DNA from 3 places in the Sulfobacillus thermotolerans genome. Region 3 is predicted to be linked to each of the others. Evidence: riboswitches for the same ligand, from Rfam matches in the RefSeq annotation. Region 3 holds a riboswitch; each other region holds the start of a gene.

Region 1 (6,328 bases), 1.4 Mb from region 3:
TACGCTAACAGCGGGACTGCGGTGCGCGATTGCCAGAAAGATTAAGGCGGCCCCTCCCGCAAAAATCGCCACCGGCCAATGCAAAAGTTGACTAGCAAAGTACCCGATCACTAAAAGCGCCAGCACAATCCATGCGGCATGAAAAATTCGTGTATCCTTAATGGCATCTTGTGGACGAGCCAACGTCCCGACATTAACCACTTTGGGTAGTGTTCGGTGATAAAATGCGAAGAGCGCCAACAAACTTATGGCCAGCGACACAATATCCACCGGCACCATACGGGCGGCATAAGAGGCGAAACCGAGGTGAAAATATCCTGCCGATACAATGTTGACCAAATTCGAGACCACCAGTGGCAAGGATGTCGTGTCGGCAACAAACCCACTGACCATAATGAGGGCCAACGTCGCTTTGGCATCAAGGTGCAATGCTTTGGCTTGTTCATAGACAATGGGGGTAAGAATTAACGCGGCGCCATCATTGGCGAAAAACATGGCTACCAACGCTCCTAAAATACCTAACCCAATAAATAAATGCCGTCCATTGCCCTTGGAGGCATGCGCCATATGCAGCGCTGCCCACTCAAAAAACCCCACGGCATCGAGAATTAAGGAAATGAGGATGACCGCCACAAAGGTCAACGTCGCATCCCAAACAATACCGACCACTTGCCCTACATTACTCCACGATACAACGCCCGTAAGCAGTGCTAGCGCTGCTCCTGCGGACGCACTCCAACCAATCGATAATCCTTTGGGCTGCCAAATCACCAGGCCCAAGGTGACCACAAAGATTGCTAACGCCAGATAACCCATAGCACCCTCATCACTTGTGTCTTGAATAGATTCCAAAAAGACGGTGGCAATGCGGAGACTTCAAAAAGGCTCGCTGTGCCGGTTTGATAATCTAACTCTTGCTTTATCATCGCAAGAGTTTGACAATCTGTCGAATCGCCTCTGCGCCTGTTATTTCCTCTTCTTGCCATGGTATGCCCACTATTTCACGCACGCGATAACGTCTTTGCAATTCCGTTAAATAGTCCCGTTGTTTGGTAACCGGCAACTCCAGCAACCTTAACGTATGGCCTGTCGGAGCCGTGTCAAAAACTACCCAGTCGTAGGCGGGGTTACGCAAGCAGGCAATAAATGGGTCAAATGTCGCCATCTCTTCCGTACAGGGACCGCTCATCTTCTCATCTGCAGCGTGAACAATCGTTTCCGGAAATAACACCCGCAAGGGGGCTAACGCACGCTCTTTATACGCCGCAAGAGAGGCTTTAGAATCGATAGCCTGTACAAAGAGGCCATTGACCGCTTCTACCGGTTGAGGCTCAAGACCCACAGGCTGCCCAAAAACGTCTCCCAGATTGGACGCCGGATCTGTTGTCACCAACAGCGTGTTCAAGCCTTTTTGCGCTAGTGCGACCGCCGCTGCCGAGGACAGGGACGTCTTACCCACCCCTCCCTTGCCTGAAAACAGCAGATAATGCGTCATGTCAGCCCTCCTGGCGGCCACAAATATCTTCATAAGAGGGATACTGCCCCATTGTAAGGACAGCCCCTTCCACCGTAACAATCGGAAGCGCCTGATACACAACGGTATCGGAGACGAAGGCGTCCGGATTGTGACTCAACATATAGCGGGCTACCTGGTGCCCCTCATGTTTCAATCGTTCAATCAGGGTCGCTACTCGGACCAGTTGCTGAGTGCGAGGCCAATAAGTTCTCGGTTAATACCCGTAACCGTGATTTCCTCTTTTGTTAGATTCATGTATAATTATATCATTATCTATAAATAGCAACATGTGTGCTGGGAACATTCTTTACCTTATGATTTGATGGAGCGTCCTAGAGGAAAACTTCCCAAAATACGACAGCCTGGCACGCCCTGTTGGACATTAACCCACTCAACTTCGGAGATGTCCCAAAATAACGCAGACCGGTGTTGCTCAACCAGATGGGTGAGGCGTGCTTCAACGGCTCCCGCAGTCGCAGGATTGACGCGCGCCATGGTGATATGGGGAATAATCTCTTGATGCTTACCTTCATACGGTGGATATGTTCGAAATTTTTGCCAAATCGTTTCAAATAGCGTCATCAACTCTGGCGTTACTGTGACTTTTAAGTACAAAATCATTTCGTTGGGCATTTCAAAGCGCCCCATGTTGTCAAAATAAATCCGAAAGGGCGCCATTTTACCCAGCAAACGCTTCAACTGGGGAGCCACGATCCGAGATTTTGGCTCATCGGCAAAAGGAAAATGCACCGTGACATGTGCAGGGAGTTGCCGAGCAGAAGGGTCGCTTTGCAACCTGAACGCCTCTAGCGCGTCAGGCAAGGCTACCGGAATAATTAAAGCATTACCGTCAATCAGCAATGTGTTCCCTCCACGCTCAGTATGCCTTGTCTGCAATGAACTGATTCTCGGTCAACTCCTCTGGCAAATCTTAGGGTGAAAAAACACAGAATTTATTACCTGCCGAAAAAAATTTGTCACAATAAAACCGCATTATACCGTTTATTCTAGTGACATTTTCGTGTTTCGCCAAGTTTTTTTCCATTTCCACATCTTTGCAGCCAAAACAAATGCTGGAGTTCGTCTCCCTTCGTGCTCATTGTCGTGCATACCCGCGCCAAAATGCCTAGACGCCACGTTGTGCCCGGACAAGGCATCTCGACAGATTTCCCCGTTTCTTGTGATCCCCGTTACACTATGGGGCGTTACACCGCGCCTAATTCCTTGGGAACCGGGGGATTATTCTTTGGGTGAATCCTTTTTAGGCAGGGACGCTCGTGCCCGAACCCGTAAACTAACTCCGGCGGCGCCAAACGAGAGGAGGCATTCATTGATGGGATTGTGGAAACCTTTTGCATTAGCCATATCCGCTATGAGCAGTATGTTAATGGTATCGAGTCCTACATGGGCGCAAAGCGTCACGCTACCGGAACTCGAAGCCCAACATCCCGCGATGCAGCACACCCTATCTTATTCCGACCAAGGGCATTGGGTGATGACCTTGCAGGCTGACTTACAAGATCTCGGTTTTTCGGCTGTTGGACCTGTTGATGGTATCTTTGGCCCCAAAACCGAACAAGGGGTCAAAGACTTCCAACAGGCTGAAGGTCTGCCCGTGACGGGGACCGTAGACCCTGCAACTTGGCAAGATATTCTCGCCGGATTTCATCTCACCCCGGCCTATTCGTCTTCTGAAGGCTCCGCGGTCCAAGCATCCAATGCATCCCCTCAGACGATAGACGGCAAACCGGTGGTGGCGGTCTATCATATGACGGCAACAGCCTATGGACCGAGTGCACAAGACAACTATCCCTATGGTCCTGTTGATGCATTCGGACAACCTCTGCAACCCGGCATGATCGCTGTTGACCCCAGTGTCATCCCTTTGAAATCTACCGTCTACGTCCAAGGCTATCACGATTCTGTACTGCCCCAAAGCGGCTTTCTTGGTCAAGCCATGGATACCGGCGGCGCGATTGTCGGCGACCGCATTGATATCTTTATGGACAATGGCTCCCAGACCGTAGCCAACTTTGGCATTCAGCCCGTCACTGTTTACGTGCTGGGCCAATAACTAGGCATTCTCGCGCCAAAGGATCCGTAGTCTGGGCGCGAGAATGCTATCCATCTTTAATATCCCACATAAGCCGCGCGGCCCGGCCTCCAATTTTTAAAGGCCCGAACCACGCCGACACATATTCCGTTCCGTAGCGAGAAAGTGTTGCGGTGCTTATAATAGCTATAGGGATTGTGGTTGCACGACCGATGACGAATAATTTAAGAATGTGCAACATAATACGGCTGTGGTCTGACCATAACGACCGTGTTCAGAGCGTACATCCTCAGATTCGACATGTCTCGCTCGTTCCATTCTTGCGTATGAAAGTGTTAAGTGATGTAACCTCCTTGCATCGTCAAACGTTATGGTATTGAGACAAGAGAAAAGGGAGTTGCCTGTTACGGACGCACAGGAAGAACGACGGTTTACCCAATTTATGGAGGAATATGGAGATAGAGCTTTGCGGTATGCTTTCGTCACACTGCACGTCAAAGATGACGCGGAGGACACGGCCCAAGAAGCCTTCGTCCGTTTGTGGCGCCATACCGAACGGCACGGCGCGGACACTCTGAGCCCTGCTTTGCTTTTTCATACGATTACCAATCTTTGTCGCGACCGTATGCGTTATTACAAGCGCCATCCCGAAGATCCCACCGACATTCTCGAGGTAACTCAATCTGCCGTCGATGAGGTACCCTTACTTTTGGAGGACGTCAATGTTTTGGACGCTGTCATGAAACTCGGTGTGGTTGAACGCCAATGCATCTTATTATTTTATTATATGGACCGCTCACTAAAGGAGACCGCCGCGGCGCTCGGCGTCAGCGAACAGGTTGTGAAAACCCGTCTCTACCGGGCCCGCCAACACTTGCGTCCTTTGCTTGAACCCCTGTGGAAGGAGGGACTGTTATGAGCGAAGAACGCCACCATGACACAATCGGAGAGCTGATGGATCGGGCCATGGCTGACGGGATGGGTCTGTACTTCAAACCCGACTGGCATCCGAAAAAAGCGTTAAAACGGCGTGCGCGCGTCCGGCAGATATTTTTGAGCGCTGCCGCGGCGTCGATTGCAGGATTGTTAATTCTTCCGCAAATTCGCCCCGCCGGACAAAGCCATACATCGACAGGCCAGCGCACCTTATCAGCACCGGCCCTGTCGGCTTCTGTGAAACATGTGATATCCCAATTAAGCAATCAACCCGTGCAAGTCATGGGGATGTCGCCGGTCTATGCCACCTATCCAATGGCTGTTCCCACGGGACACGCACTCACCTTGTCAGGCAAGTTTAGCGTGGGCAATATCACCGGGACGTCTTTGGTGTTAAAACTGGACAATCGACGCCGTGTATTAGGCGGCACACTATTTAATCAAGGCGTCCCTGTCTATGATTTTGTGGGAAATATCACGACGGGCGGTGACGTTATTAACCCCCATCCGTCGGCTACCCCACTTGCTGGCACGTGGGTTTCCGGCCTCCCGACTCCCATTTCCTCATTTGCGGCGGCCGGCTCATATATTTATCTGACACATAACAATACCTGGGCGGTGCTTCATGGTCCCCGCAACGCGTACTGGGCAGCCTCGCCTGGCCACGCCTCTCCCAACATTATCGACACCATTTCAGCGCTGCCATCCAATCCACAATCCGTTCTCTTGGCGGAAGAAGCGCCATCAGGACTCAGTTCCGGGTATGTCAGTAATAATGGGGGACGGACTTGGCAACCGTGGACTTTAGGGCAAACCACGTTTTCGAATGTCGTCGCGATGGGACACCAGTATTGGGCTATCATCAATGGGACTTTGCAAACAAGCTTCAACGGCATGACGTGGCGTTCCATGATGGCCCTTAATACCAATCGCTGGCAAGTCGAGGATTTTGCCATTAATCCTTCCAACGCGCAGCAAATTGCCGTGGCCCTAGTGCCGATATCCGGCACAGGGATCGGACCCGTTTTAGAAAGTCTTAACGGCGGCAAGACATGGCAGGAATTACCCCATTTTCCTGCCTTAGGAGCCGCCCCCTCCAGTATGGTCATGTCTCCAGCCGGAGGAATTTCGGCGCTCGTCAATCTTACAGATCCTGTGTTGGTGTGTTATTCCCCTCACCACCAAAAGTGGACCGCTATTGCCGTCCCCGCGTCGCCAGACCAAGTGGGCATTGGCCAACTTGCCGCGTCTCCCAACGGTGATCTGTTATACGGCTCGCCTACTGGATCCATTTACCGATGGGTAAAAGCCACAGGCCAATGGCAGTCCATTAGTGCTCCGACCACAACGACATCCGCCCCATATCCGCTTGAAGCGATTGGAAACCATCAAATTCTCGCCGGCTATGGGAACGGCTGGTCGATTTTCGTGGTGTCGAATCCTCTCCCGTCTAAGAAACCTTCTTAAGCGCCTGTTAGCCAAGATGATGGATGAAGGCCCTTCTCACCGGAGAAGGGCCTTCATCCATCGATCCTAATATTGCTGTTTAGACCCGTTCAATAATGGTCGCCACGGCCATTCCCCATCCAATGCACATCGTGATGAGTCCATAGCGTCCTTGAATCGCCTCGAGCTGATTGAGCGCCGTCAAGACGAGACGACCGCCTGAGGCTCCTAGGGGATGTCCCAACGCAATGGCTCCCCCATTGGGGTTGACTTTGTTCCAATCGGGATGATATTCGCGGCCCCATGCTAAGACAACCGATGCAAAGGCTTCGTTTACCTCAAACACATCGATATCATCAAAACGTAAGCCCGCTTTG
Region 2 (6,328 bases), 1.1 Mb from region 3:
AACTTTTAAGGCTTTATTGTTTTAAGCAGTCAGCGCAGAGTAATTTGGGGAGGACATCGAGTTCATGCTCAAAACTGCGTAGGAGCCGCTAAGATTTTTTGGGGATCTAACACAAAAGGGCCGTCACGTTCCACCCGTAATGACACCGGTTCATCAGGGCGCAAGACTACGGTCCGTTCGCCATCTAAGGCTACTGATCCTCCTTGGGGCCGTGACCACACCACGGGGCTGTTCAGATCCACGGTAGCAGAAGCTTTTACATAAAAAGGCACCACGAGCCCAGGCGCCATCACCGCCAGAACCGGGCGCTGACCCATCGTCTCGTCTCCTAAGGTAAGATGTAATGCCACATCATCATCGGCATAGATGGGCTGAAAAAATCCCCCGACATTTGACAAACCGGGACGAACGGGATCGGCCATGCTCAAAAACAATTGTTCCACATCCTCGGGACGCCGTAATCCTGCTTGAGCCACGTTACGCTGCGTCCCGTCTCCCCCCACGGACACGACAACACGCGCTCCCTCATCTTGCAAGCGTCTCGCCCAATCTGTCGTCGACGCTCCATTACTGGGTTCCTTTTCTGCTGCGACTAGGCGTACGGGTAAGAGTTCGCCCAGTTCGTGTAATGCATAGCGCCCAAAACCCTCGTAGTCATTGACCATCACCACTTCGGTGTCTGGGACCGCGGCCATCCCCGACAACAAGCGGCGCGCGGTCAACATCTTCTCAGGTGCCGACTGCAATGATGCGGCCGCCACCAAACGCCGAATATCACGTCCCGCCATCGGATTGATAATCAGGCCAATTGTCGTCATCAACGTATCACCTGTTTTTCGCCATTGATTCCGGCGGAATCAGCTTGTTCAAAAGCCCAATCAATTGGTCTTGTTCCTCCGGCGTCAACCGTTCATCCGCGCGTTGTGCCAAAAACTCGACATGTTCACGCCGTTCCCGTGTCAACAACGCTTCTCCGCTTTCCGAGAGCCTAAGCCACACCATACGGCGGTCTTGAGGGTCACGGTCTTTAGACAATAACCCTTTTTGCGCTAAAGCATCCACCGCCCTTGTCGCCGTCGGAGCCGATACCTGCAAATGCTTGGCCATGTCCATAAGCGTCAATGTCCCTTGGTCTCGAATCATGTACAGCGTATGGTATTGAGTAGGGGTAATATGCCATGGGGCTCGGTCACGAGCAAACTGACGCCCCATCATGCGCAAGACGCGAAACGCCCCATCAAACAAAGATTCTGCCTTTTCTTGATCCACGGCCTTGTGTCTCACTCCTTCTGCATAGCATACCATCTGAGACGCATAAGCGGTAGATTTCCCGCCAAAAGAAGCCCGTTTTCTCAACAAAATGGACGGCGGAGGCATTGAGCCCCCGCCGCCATTTAGCCTGCTGTTTGGCTGTGCGGTGGCCGTAGGATATGGAGCACCTCTTTCTTATAGCGCAAAAATTCCGGAGAAAGCACCATATCCCAATTGCGTGGGCGGCCTAACCCAATATCAATCACCTGCGCAATCCGCCCAGGTCTAGGTGTCATAACGATAACACGGTCCGCCAACACAATGGCCTCTTCGACGTCATGCGTGATAAAGAGAACCGTGGGCCTTAAGCGGTCCCAGATGGTCAACAGAAACTTTTGCATGTCGGTTCGCGTTTGCGCGTCAAGAGCGCCAAAAGGCTCATCCATGAGAAGCATTTGCGGTTCTGTAATCAAGGCCCGCGCAATCGCCGCCCGTTGACTCAATTTGCGCATCAAAATCATCCACCGCCAGCACGGGCTTCCCCCCTTTTTGCGTGGGGGGGTAGAACTTGCTGACATTTTGCAGTGATATCACCGTCTTTCCCCCTTACCCCTGATGTTCTTGGTGATAGACCGTCTCGCAATAACTCGGATCGACGTATTGACTAAGATTGGGGGGGACGCTGGAAATTTGACCGGTCTGCTTCAACCACTGCGCCGCTGAAGTTAACGAGCGCGTCACAAGGGAATCTTTGACGGTACTGGCCGTCCCCAAGCGGCGGGGTGTCAATTCCTGGGCCAGCGTGGTAAAGCTGAGGCCTGCCGCCTGGCTACGCGCTTCGGCAGGAGAAATCCCATTGAGTTTAGCAATGTCTTCAAACGATTTCGTTGGGTGTTGGTAAAAGAATTTTACGCCGTCCTCTTCGGCCTTCACGAACTCATCGACTAGCTGGGGATTTTTAGCGGCAAAGTGCGCATTGACCACCGCTAAATTAAAAATCGGCGCTTTGTCCACCTGATCCTGGTCATAAATCAGAATATGTCCATCATCTTGCTGCATTTCATTGAGAAATGGCGCCCACACATAGGCGGCATCAATGCGGCCCGTTTTCCACGCGGCCACCATATCCGGCGGTGACATATTGTTGATTTGCACCGATGATACGGGCAGATGGTGCATGGCCAGCGCCGTATCTAGCTCAAAAGGCGAAGTGGAACCGCTTACCAATGCCACCGTCTTCCCCTCTAAATTTTGCAGCGAATGGATATGACTGCCGTTTTTCACCACCAATCCCTCGGCCGTCGTATAACGCTCCATGGCCCATACCACTTTAAGCGGCACACCCCGAGCAATCGCCGCTGCTGTTGGAGGATTGCCCAGGGTTGTCATAAAGTCCAAGGATCCTGATGCAAGTGAGGTCAGCGCGTCAGGGCCGGAGGAAAAATACTTCAACACCACGTGGGCATGCATCGTCTTTTGAAAAAAGTTTTGTTCTATCGCCACAGACTCCGGATCGGGCGCATTTTCGTAGCCAATCGTCACCGTCGGTTCACTGGCTGCCCCAGACGTGCCGCACCCGGCCACGATGGCCATTAATGGCAACACCATTAATCCGGCCAGAAACGGCTTCAAGGTCTTCTTTTTCTCCACATAACATCCTCCTTCATTTTATGGCTGTGGGTTTTTGCCATCTTGATTGTGTTTATGCTTTCCCCTTCCACGGTGTGACACGGTGCTCAATGGAGCGAATAATCAACTCCATGCCGTATCCCAACAACCCAATCATGACGATGCCGACAAAGACTACCCCAATTTGTAATTCATTGCCGGCCGACTCAATCATCCATCCTAGGCCCTTGGAGGCAGCAATCATTTCCGCTGCCACTAAACAGGTCCAGGCAATTCCAATGCCAACCCGCATGCCCGTAAAGATTTCTGGAAGCGCTGAAGGAAAGATGACATAGCGGAAAATCTGACGCTTGTTAGCGCCTAAGCATTGCGCTACGCGAATGCGCGTTTCTTGAACACTCTTAACGCCTGACATCGCGCTGATGATGATAATCGGGATGGTGCAGAAGAAAATCAAAACCACCTTGGACGTCTCCCCAATGCCAAACCAGACAATCATGACGGGGATGTACGCCAAGGGCGGAATCGGCCGCAAAAATTGCAACAGCGGATCAATCGCTAAGAACACCCAATCCGTGGACGCCATCCAAAATCCAATCGGCACGCCCACGACCACTGCTGCTATAAATCCGGTCGTAATCCTCCCCAAACTGTAAAGCGTACTGGTTAACAGTGGCTCCCCACTATAACCGACCGTCGCGACGGTGATAAAGTCATGGACAACGGCCCCTGGTGAAGGCAAGGCCGTTGGAGGAAAGAGATTCAGGGCCGTCACTCCCCACCACAAGGCTATCATGATAACGGCGACGAGCCATGGAACGTAGCCACGATAGGGCTTTTTGTCTTCCTTCCACACTTTTTGCTCCAGTGCGCCTTCGGCGCTTTCAGCGTCAAGCTCATCAGACGCCATATAGCTATACCCCATGTCAACAGCCTCCTTGCAAATGCATAATCTCTTCTCATCTCCTATCCAACTGAACAGTCGCCCCATCAAAGAAAAAACCGGGCTAAAGCCCGGGCATAGTCCAAGCCTTCCAAGCCGACGAGGTAAGCTGACGGGCTAGGGCGGATGGCTGCCCCCTTGCGTACGCCCCGAAAATTGGGTCCCCCGTTCGTGTGATGACACGATTTGGCGATTGATTCAATTGGCACGCCGCTCTCTAGCCTAGAATATGCTGTAGATGCAACGCTTGTGCTCTTTAAGGCTACCATGGATAAGCGGATGTTGGCAATTTCGACCTATACTGACAAATATCGCAACCGAAAATTTAAGCTCCCCATTCTTCCCCAAATTGGGTAAGATAATGGGCATACCTGATTTTCCAGGAGGTTCTGTGTTGCCCTCATTTGCAGATATCATACTCATTCGACATGGTGAAAGCGAAGCCAATGCCGCCGGTCGCTTTGCCTGTCGCTCATGGGATCCAGCCCTTACGGCAACAGGACGGGCTCAAGCACAACAACTGGCCCACCAATGGCATAACGCGCCCATACGCTATTTGGTTACAAGCCCGTTGCTCAGAGCCCAAGAAACGCTAGCCCCTTTAGCCCAAGATCATGACTTGACTCCCGTGATTTTGCCTGATTTAGCCGAAGTCAATCTAGGCCAATGGGATGGAAAGCGCCTGCGCGATCTTGAGGAAGCGGAGTCCCCGTCCTTTATCGCATGGCGTCAAGACCCTGATCGCAATCCACCCCCTGGCGGCGAAAGCATTCGGGCGGTGGGGCAACGCGTGTTGAATGCGCTGGCCCACTTTGTGGAACCCCGAGAACGCCATACCTTGACGATTGCTGCCACCCATGCGGACTGCATTAAAGGCGCGGTAAGTCCCAAGCAATACGCCGGATCATATCCGCGGTTTTCAGCATATCCTCGGTGCAAAGGCCGGCCCACAAGTAAAGCGGCGGTTGACCAGGAAGGCGATACTCGTGTACCCACCCCCGCTGAGTCAAGGCGGTTAACACGCGGGCAACCACGCTGGGATCAAGCCGTGCGTACCCAGCCAAGGTTCCAATTGCCGCTGCGCGCCTCTGAACCCATAGAGCCGCCAACACTTGCGGCATCTTTTGTGCGTCGCCATTTTCATCCCACATGCTCACCGCCTCCTTTGTGTTCTTAAGCAATGGATATGCGTCGACAACATGGTCCGTTCGTCCCTTTTTCTTGTGTTTACCAGCTATTCAGCATACACTTCCATTATGGCAAAGAATTCTTTGTAAAAATTCGTGATGTAAGGAGAAAGATCTGTGATTCGCTTGTCATTAGCATGGCGTTTAGCTGTTCTCGCCCTAGGATCCACCCTTATCGCCGGTTGCGGAACCACCCCAAGTGCCGCTGCCCCCAACCACGTGTCTCATAGCATCCGGATTGTAGATGACACCGGACGCACGGTAACCTTGCCGAAACCGGCAACACGGATCGTTACTATCGATCCCAGCAATACCGAGATTGCATTAGATTTGGGATTAAAATCGGACATTGTCGGCACCGATTCCTCGACGTTCCAGTATGCCCCAGCGCCTTGGGCATCAGAGCTCAAAGGGCTACATGACATTGGGTCCTCGTATCCTGGGGTCAGTGTCGAACAAATCGTTGCGACCAAGCCAGACCTCGTCTTGGCCATGCCCGGCATTAAGGGGCTCTCGGCGCTCAGCCGGTTTCACATTCCTGTTCTTATCTTGAGTCCTCAAAGCATCGCCGGTGTGTATCACGACATTGAGATTGTGGGTCAAGCCACGGGGCGCGTCCATCAGGCGAGCGCGATTGTCGCCCATCTCAAAAGCCAACTGACAACCCTTGAAGACCTGGTCAAAAAGAATACTCACCATACGCCGCGGGTTTTTCTTGACCTCGGGCAATTATATACCGCTGGGCCCAACAGTTACCTCAATAGCTTATTAACCATGGCCGGTTCTCAAAATGTTGCGGCAAGCTTTAGCCACACCGCCTATCCACAAGTAACACCCGAACAGGTCGTCAAAGCCGATCCGCAAATCATCATTTTTGACCCGGCTGATGGCAGCACCCAGGTTATCGATCAATTGCCCGGCTTTTCTCAACTGGCCGCTGTCAAAAATCACAAGGTCCTAGCCATTCCCCAAGACTCTTATGTCGATGAACCCTCCCCTGCCGTAGCCATGGGGCTGGTAGAACTGATTCAACTCATCCACCCGCATCTGGCGATTCCTCATGACCTCATCCAGAATTTTTAGGATCAGCATGGGCATCGCCCTGCTTGCGGCCGTGATCTTCCTAGGGCTCACCTATGGGCCCGTGACACTTTCCTGGCAACAAGTCGGACAGAGTCTCATTCATCCCTTCGGTTCCTCCATTCCCGCCATCATTATCTGGGATATCCGTTTACCGCGATTGATTGCCGCCGCCCTCGTGGGCGGCGCTTTAGGTACCGCAGGGGCCGTCATGCAAGCCTTGTTTAAAAATCCTTTA
Region 3 (6,328 bases):
GCTCCCATCCGGCGCAATCGAATCTTTACCAATCGTATTCCCTCCTTTCCTAGGGGTCCCCTGGGGGATTCTGATTGATGTGCTCAAACGAATTAATGCAGATCGGGAAATCCTTTCAAGGGCAATTTAGGCATGCCCCGTTTCTTGCCCGCTTTCATCTGCTTCATCAATTTGCGCATATCGTTAAACTGTTTTAACAACCGATTGACCTCTTGCACCGTGGTCCCGCTGCCTTTGGCAATGCGAAGACGCCGGCTGCCGTCGATGATATCCGGTTTGCGGCGTTCCTGGATGGTCATGGAATTGATAATCGCTTCCACACGGTCCACCCCTTTATCATCGACTTGGTCTTTGTATTTGTTCAGAGCCCCCATGCCGGGCAACATTTCCATGACTTTGGACAGCGGCCCCAGCTTCTTCACCTGACCTAACATCGCTTGGAAGTCTTCGAAATTAAAGTCTTTCGTGCCAATACGCTTGGCGCGTTCCTCGATTTCGTCTTTGTCCAGCGATTGTTCGGCCTTTTCAATGAGGGTCAAGACGTCACCCATGCCCAAAATGCGAGACGCCATGCGGTCGGGTTGAAAGGGCTCGAGCGCATCCACTTTTTCACCGGAACCGACCAATTTAATGGGCAGCCCCGTGACCTGCCGAATGGATAACGCAGCCCCTCCTCGGGCATCCCCATCAAGCTTCGTTAGCACAACGCCCGTCAATGGCAACTTTTCCTTAAATGCCGACGCGACGCGAACCGCGTCTTGACCGGTCATAGCATCGACAACCAGCAAGGTCTCATGGGCGGGCAATGCCTCATGCATCTCAACCAATTCGGTCATGAGGGTCTCGTCCACGTGAAGTCGGCCCGCCGTGTCCACTAAGACAACGTCTTTGGCAAGTTGGCGACTTTTTTGCCACCCTTCTTGCGCCAGCTGAACCGGTGACAAGCCCGGCGAAAACACCACGGGGACATCAATTTGTTGACCTAAGGCCTGCAATTGGTCCACAGCCGCCGGGCGGTAGATGTCCGCCGCCACCATAAGGGGCTGGCGGCCTTGCTGCTTTAACATCTTCGCCAATTTTGCGGTCGTGGTGGTTTTTCCGGAACCTTGAAGGCCCACGAGGTAGATGACCGTTGGTGGATTGGAGGCCATTTTGATGCGCTCAACTTGACCGCCCATCAGGGTGGTCAGATGGTCGCGAACAATACGCACCACCCCTTGAGCCGGAGTGAGGCTGTCCAACACATCTTGACCCACCGCTTCTTCTTCAACCTGGCTTAGAAATTCTTTGACCACTTTGAAATTCACGTCCGCTTCCAGCAACGCAAAGCGTACATCCCGTAGCCCTTCACGGACATCGTCCGCCGTCAATCGGCCTTGACTACGCATCCGCTTAAACGTGGCTTGCAGCTTTTCGGTCAAATTGTCAAACATCGCCTCGGTCCTCCTCTCCCGCCAATTCGGCAATCCAGTGTAATGCTTGATCTTGCCATGTCCCAGCCGGTGCCGCTTCAACAGCCTGCCGGAGGTGTTCAAGCAGGCGAATTTGATGGTGCCGATGTTCCACTAAATGCAATGCCGCTTCAAACATTTCCAGACTTTTGGCCGTGCGGTTTAGCAAATCATGGATAGCCGTCCGCGTCACGTGGTGAGCGTCTGCAATCTCCATCAACGACCAGTCTTCCACATAATACAGTCGCCACACCTCTTGTTGGTGCTCGGTGAGCAAAGCCCCATAGTAATCGAAGAGGAGATTGGCGCGTTCTCGGTCTGGTCGCTGCATCTCACCACCGCCTTGCACCTGTAAAGCATTATTACTTAACAGACTGTCATATCATACGCATAAGGGGGACTCTTGTCAATGGCGCCCTCAGGACATCCATTGGCGCAGGGCATCTAGCACCCCAAACGCGCCGGGATATTGGGAGCGAATAATCCATTCGGGCAAACATTCGCGGACCCGAGGTTCGCCATTGGCCACAAGGACGCCCGGATAATGCCCATTTAACATATCGCCATCATTTTCGGCATCCCCGGCAACAAAACAATTTTCGGACTTCACCCTGATTCTTCGCAAAATATATTGCAATGCACGACTCTTTAACGCGGTACAGGGTAAAATGTCGAGGCGCAGTTCTTCAGGGTACCACAGCGTGCGCACCAGCAAGTGGTGTTCGGTCAAACATTGTTGCACCCGCGTTAACAACTGAGGATCCTCCAATTCGAAGGCAATTCGCCAATGAGAACTCCGCCCTCGGTAAATCACGCCCGATACTTCGCTCAAGGCCGAACGCAGTCGGCGCGGCGACCAATGGCGGCGCTGTTCAAAAGCCCAGACCTCGTCCGCTTCCAAATTCGGTCCCCAAAAAATATCAGCGCCAACGTCCGTCGCAATCGCCAAGGGGGTCGGAAAGCCATATCGGCAGATGATCGCATGCGCGTTGCTCAAGGTGCGGCCTGTTAGATAAATCACACCTAATTCGGGGTGCTCCATGAGATAGTCGCGAACCGCTTGCTCGCCACCGTGTCCAATTAATGTGCCATCAATATCAGTAGCCAACACTCGTTTCATGGTGGCCACTGGACGCCACCTCCTCATAGACCGTTTGGAGTCTTTGGGCCATATGATTCACCGTATGATGGCGTTGAACCATTTCTTGGCCGTTCATTCCCCATTGCCGCGCCTGGCTTGGGTTATTCCACAACTGTAACGCGGCCTCCCACAACTGGTCAATACGTGTACGGTCAATCAAAATCCCGTTAAATCCGGACTCGATCCAATCTTGAACACCCGGCACATTTGTCCCAATGACCGGGCAGCCGGAGGCCATGGCTTCTACCACGGCCATGCCCAATGTGGGCCCTTGATTGGGGGCAATCAGCGCCGCAGCCGATCCCATATAGATAGCAATGGCATGATGCGGTGTGGGACCGAGGAACCGAATGTGTTTGCCTAAAGGGCGCGCTAATTCGGCTAAGGTCGGATTGGTGGGGAGCCCTCCTAGAACCTCACCCGGGCTTCCTCCTACCACTAATAAGGTCAAATCGTCGGGTAATGGATGCTGTCCCATGACCTCCAGCACCTCTTTTATCCCCCGCCCCTCTTCTAACCGGCCAACGTAGAGCAAAGGCGGACGATAGAGGCCTAGTCCCCGGAGCAAGGGACCCGCGTCACGAACAAAAAAATTGGTAATGTCAACCCCAGGAGAGACCACGTACAAAGGGACATCAGGAGCTGTTTGATGAATCATTTCGCTCTCTTCTAAGTATGGCACTACAATGGCCTGGGCTTGCGTCAACAACTGCCGCTCCCATTGCATCCGTACCGGTGAAATACGGTCGCCCGGGCGCCTCGTCCACTCTGCCATTTTATAGGGCGAATGAATCCACGGCACTTGGAGCACTTCCGCCACCTTTTGCGCGACCATGCCCGAAATCCAAAAATGGCTGTGAATGGCGTAATATTCCCGGTGCTGGTCATTGACCCATGTCAAGACCTGATCCACTAATTGGTCCCGCACATTATGCCATTGATCATCCGACCAGACCCGATCTTCCCATCCGGTGAGTCGTATCACTTGTCCTAAATGCCCAAAGGACGAGCGTTCCGCCACTTCTTGACGTTGACGCACCGTCATCACATCGACCGCGTAACCTAAATGTTGCAAATTCCTGCCCATTTGGCGTACTAGGACTTGCTGACCACCTGTCTCCCCACCATCCAACGGATTTAAGGGATCGGCCCGCATAGACAACTGCAAAACTCTTTTCATCACCTTGTGGACACCTCCCTCATCACGGAGGGCAAGAAAAACCCCCCTAATTTCCCGGGGGGAACGAGAGATACCATGTCTTAACCTTGAGCCCCCTACGCCTGCGAAGTTAGCTGTCGGGTTCGGGCTCAGAGCCTGCCCGTTGCACCGCAATTCACCCCAAATCGAAATCGGTTCCTCCGCTTCCTTGAGAATTCGGCGTTTTCAAGGTATCTTCTAAGTATAGGATCGGTCTTTAGTACGCGTCAATCGCCTAAGATCGCGCGCACATAGCTGTCTGCATCAAACGGGAGCAAATCTTCCACTTTTTCTCCCACGCCCACAAAGCGGATCGGCAATCCCAATTGGCGCTTGATGGACAACGCTATGCCGCCTTTCGCTGTTCCATCCAGCTTCGTTAACACAATGCCCGTGACCTTGACCGCCTCTAAGAATACTTGCGCTTGGGCTAGCCCATTTTGACCTGTGGTCGCATCAATCACCAGCCACACTTGGTGAGGTGCCTGCGGACGTTCTCGTTGGATCACCCGAACCACTTTTTGCAACTCTTGCATTAAATTAGTCTTGTTATGCAGGCGGCCGGCGGTATCAATGATCGCTAAATCTTTGGACCGAGCGATAGCCGCTTGCACCGTGTCATAGGCCACAGCCGCAGAATCGGCGCCGGGCGCTTGCCGCACCACCTCGACCCCGGAACGCACGCCCCATTCTTGCAGCTGTTCCACTGCGGCGGCCCGAAAGGTATCAGCAGCCCCTAATATCACCTGATATCCTTGGCGCTTCATTAAGGCCGCAAACTTTCCGGCCGTCGTGGTTTTACCCGTTCCATTTACACCGACCATGAGCCAGATACTGGGTCTTTGGGGATCCAACAGTGACGGATCGGAAGGCACATCAAATAGGTCAACCATAATTTCCCGTAAGAGGTCCATGACGTCATCCGCATGCCGCGGGCGCCTGGTGCGGACAGCTTCACGCAAAGCCGCCGTCAGATATTCGATGGTGTCAACACCTAAATCTGCCTCATACAAAATTTCTTCTAACTCTTCCCATAGATTGTCGTCCCACTCTTTCCCGTGAAACAACGCGCGCAGACGTCCGCCCAAATTATTGCGCGTTCGACTCATTCCTTCTTTGAGTCGATTCCAAATTCCGGCCATGCCATCTCCTACCCTTCCGCCACCGCAGCATTTTGATCGAGCTTCACCGAAATTAACCGACTGCGACCTTGTCCATCGCCTGCAACACCCCATAACCCATCAGCAATGACCATCGTTGATTTATGATGAGTGACAATCACGTATTGCGTCGTACCATGATGGTTTTTGATATAGTGTGCCACTCTTTGCGCATTCGCCTCGTCCAAGGCTGCCTCGACTTCATCCAAAACCACAAAGGGCGAAGGGCGGACAGCAAGCAGTGCGAACAGCCAAGCAATACCGCCCAAGGCTTTTTCGCCTCCTGACAAGAGTGTCATCGTACTTGGTTTCTTCCCCGGAGGCTTAATCCATAACTCAACGCCTGGCTCCTCACCCGCCGTCCAGCGAAATCCTCCTTCGCCGCCAATCAACGCCCGGCATGCTTCTTGAAATGCCCGTTCCACTTGACCGGCCGTTTCCTCCAGCCGGGTATTGACATCGCGATCAATTTGTTCGAGAGTCGCCTGCACCTCATCTTTGGCTAATTGTACATCGCGGTACTCGTTCTCTAAATAGCTTAGCCGTTCCCCGAGTTGTGTGTATAGGGCAAAAACCCCCGGCTGCACGGGACCTACTTGGTCCATCTCCTTTTGGAGCGCTTCAATACGCAACTTGGCAGGACCCAATTCCTGATCCGACAACACTTCTTCTGCTCCCGCCTCATAGCCGTCCCACCGCGCCTCGGACTTCGCCAATTGCTGTTCAAGATAGGCCATGCGTTGCGCAATCTTACGTTCCTCCGCATCCATTGCCGCCTGCCGGGCCCGCAATTGTGACACTCGGCTGCCTAAAGCGGTCAGGGTCGCCCTGTCTTGAGCGAGCCTCTCGCGTTGCTGGCTCAGTGCCGCGTGAGTTTGCTCATGCTTATGGCGCGTATCGTCTAAAGCCTTATGCACCACGTCCAACTTGGTTTGGATGTCGTGCATCCGAGCCTCCATGCCGCCATGTTGCTGCGTTATCCGCATTTTTTCTGCGACAGCCCGTTCCCTCAAGTCCCATTGGTGTTTGAGGATCTCATGGCGTTGTTTGGCCTCAAGCACTAAAGCCTGGGCTTCTGACATGCGGTGCGCCGCTTCTTGCCACTGGGCCTGCACATCTTGAAAGTTCTGCTCGGCCGCTATCACCCTACTGCGCACGCTCTTTACATCTTGCGCCAACACCTTCGGATCATGCGTTCCCAATCCTGATAATCCCGCCAACAAGTGTTCGATCTGATCAAGGCGCAACCGGATGCGCGCATCTTCGGCTTGTATGCGTTCCATATCCTCGCGTATTTGACTCACCTGTTGGTGAGCCAAAGCTCGGTCCGCCTCTTGGCGCTCATACAGAGCTTTCACGTGGGTTAATCGGTTGGCAA

Evidence for each region. Region 3 has a riboswitch for cyclic di-AMP ahead of ORD20_RS07560 (glycosyltransferase). Riboswitches for the same ligand answer to the same signal wherever they lie in the genome.
Region 1: another riboswitch for cyclic di-AMP. It lies ahead of ORD20_RS15290 (peptidoglycan-binding protein); the one in region 3 lies ahead of ORD20_RS07560 (glycosyltransferase).
Region 2: another riboswitch for cyclic di-AMP. It lies ahead of ORD20_RS01875 (ABC transporter permease); the one in region 3 lies ahead of ORD20_RS07560 (glycosyltransferase).

Annotation. Positions count from the first base shown of each region.
Region 1 is NZ_CP133983.1:2,901,151-2,907,478, reverse strand. It holds gene ORD20_RS15310 (arsenic transporter) at 1-816, opposite strand, end outside; gene ORD20_RS15305 (ArsA family ATPase) at 923-1,495, opposite strand; gene ORD20_RS15300 (arsenic metallochaperone ArsD family protein) at 1,497-1,700, opposite strand; gene ORD20_RS15295 (2'-5' RNA ligase family protein) at 1,829-2,377, opposite strand; cyclic di-AMP (ydaO/yuaA leader) riboswitch at 2,720-2,841, shown strand; gene ORD20_RS15290 (peptidoglycan-binding protein) at 2,850-3,590, shown strand; gene ORD20_RS15285 (RNA polymerase sigma factor) at 3,967-4,488, shown strand; gene ORD20_RS15280 (WD40/YVTN/BNR-like repeat-containing protein) at 4,485-5,972, shown strand; gene ORD20_RS15275 (thiolase family protein) at 6,052-6,328, opposite strand, start outside.
Region 2 is NZ_CP133983.1:393,753-400,080, reverse strand. It holds gene ORD20_RS01895 (diacylglycerol kinase family protein) at 69-818, opposite strand; gene ORD20_RS01890 (MarR family winged helix-turn-helix transcriptional regulator) at 826-1,269, opposite strand; gene ORD20_RS01885 (hypothetical protein) at 1,395-1,763, opposite strand; gene ORD20_RS01880 (ABC transporter substrate-binding protein) at 1,858-2,901, opposite strand; gene ORD20_RS01875 (ABC transporter permease) at 2,954-3,805, opposite strand; cyclic di-AMP (ydaO/yuaA leader) riboswitch at 3,902-4,025, opposite strand; gene ORD20_RS01870 (hypothetical protein) at 4,010-4,180, shown strand; gene ORD20_RS01865 (histidine phosphatase family protein) at 4,218-5,000, shown strand; gene ORD20_RS01860 (ABC transporter substrate-binding protein) at 5,128-6,093, shown strand; gene ORD20_RS01855 (FecCD family ABC transporter permease) at 6,101-6,328, shown strand, end outside.
Region 3 is NZ_CP133983.1:1,483,703-1,490,030, reverse strand. It holds gene rpsP (30S ribosomal protein S16) at 1-32, opposite strand, end outside; gene ffh (signal recognition particle protein) at 93-1,433, opposite strand; gene ylxM (YlxM family DNA-binding protein) at 1,426-1,782, opposite strand; gene ORD20_RS07565 (HAD family hydrolase) at 1,870-2,571, opposite strand; gene ORD20_RS07560 (glycosyltransferase) at 2,549-3,772, opposite strand; cyclic di-AMP (ydaO/yuaA leader) riboswitch at 3,856-3,983, opposite strand; gene ftsY (signal recognition particle-docking protein FtsY) at 4,018-4,932, opposite strand; gene smc (chromosome segregation protein SMC) at 4,941-6,328, opposite strand, start outside.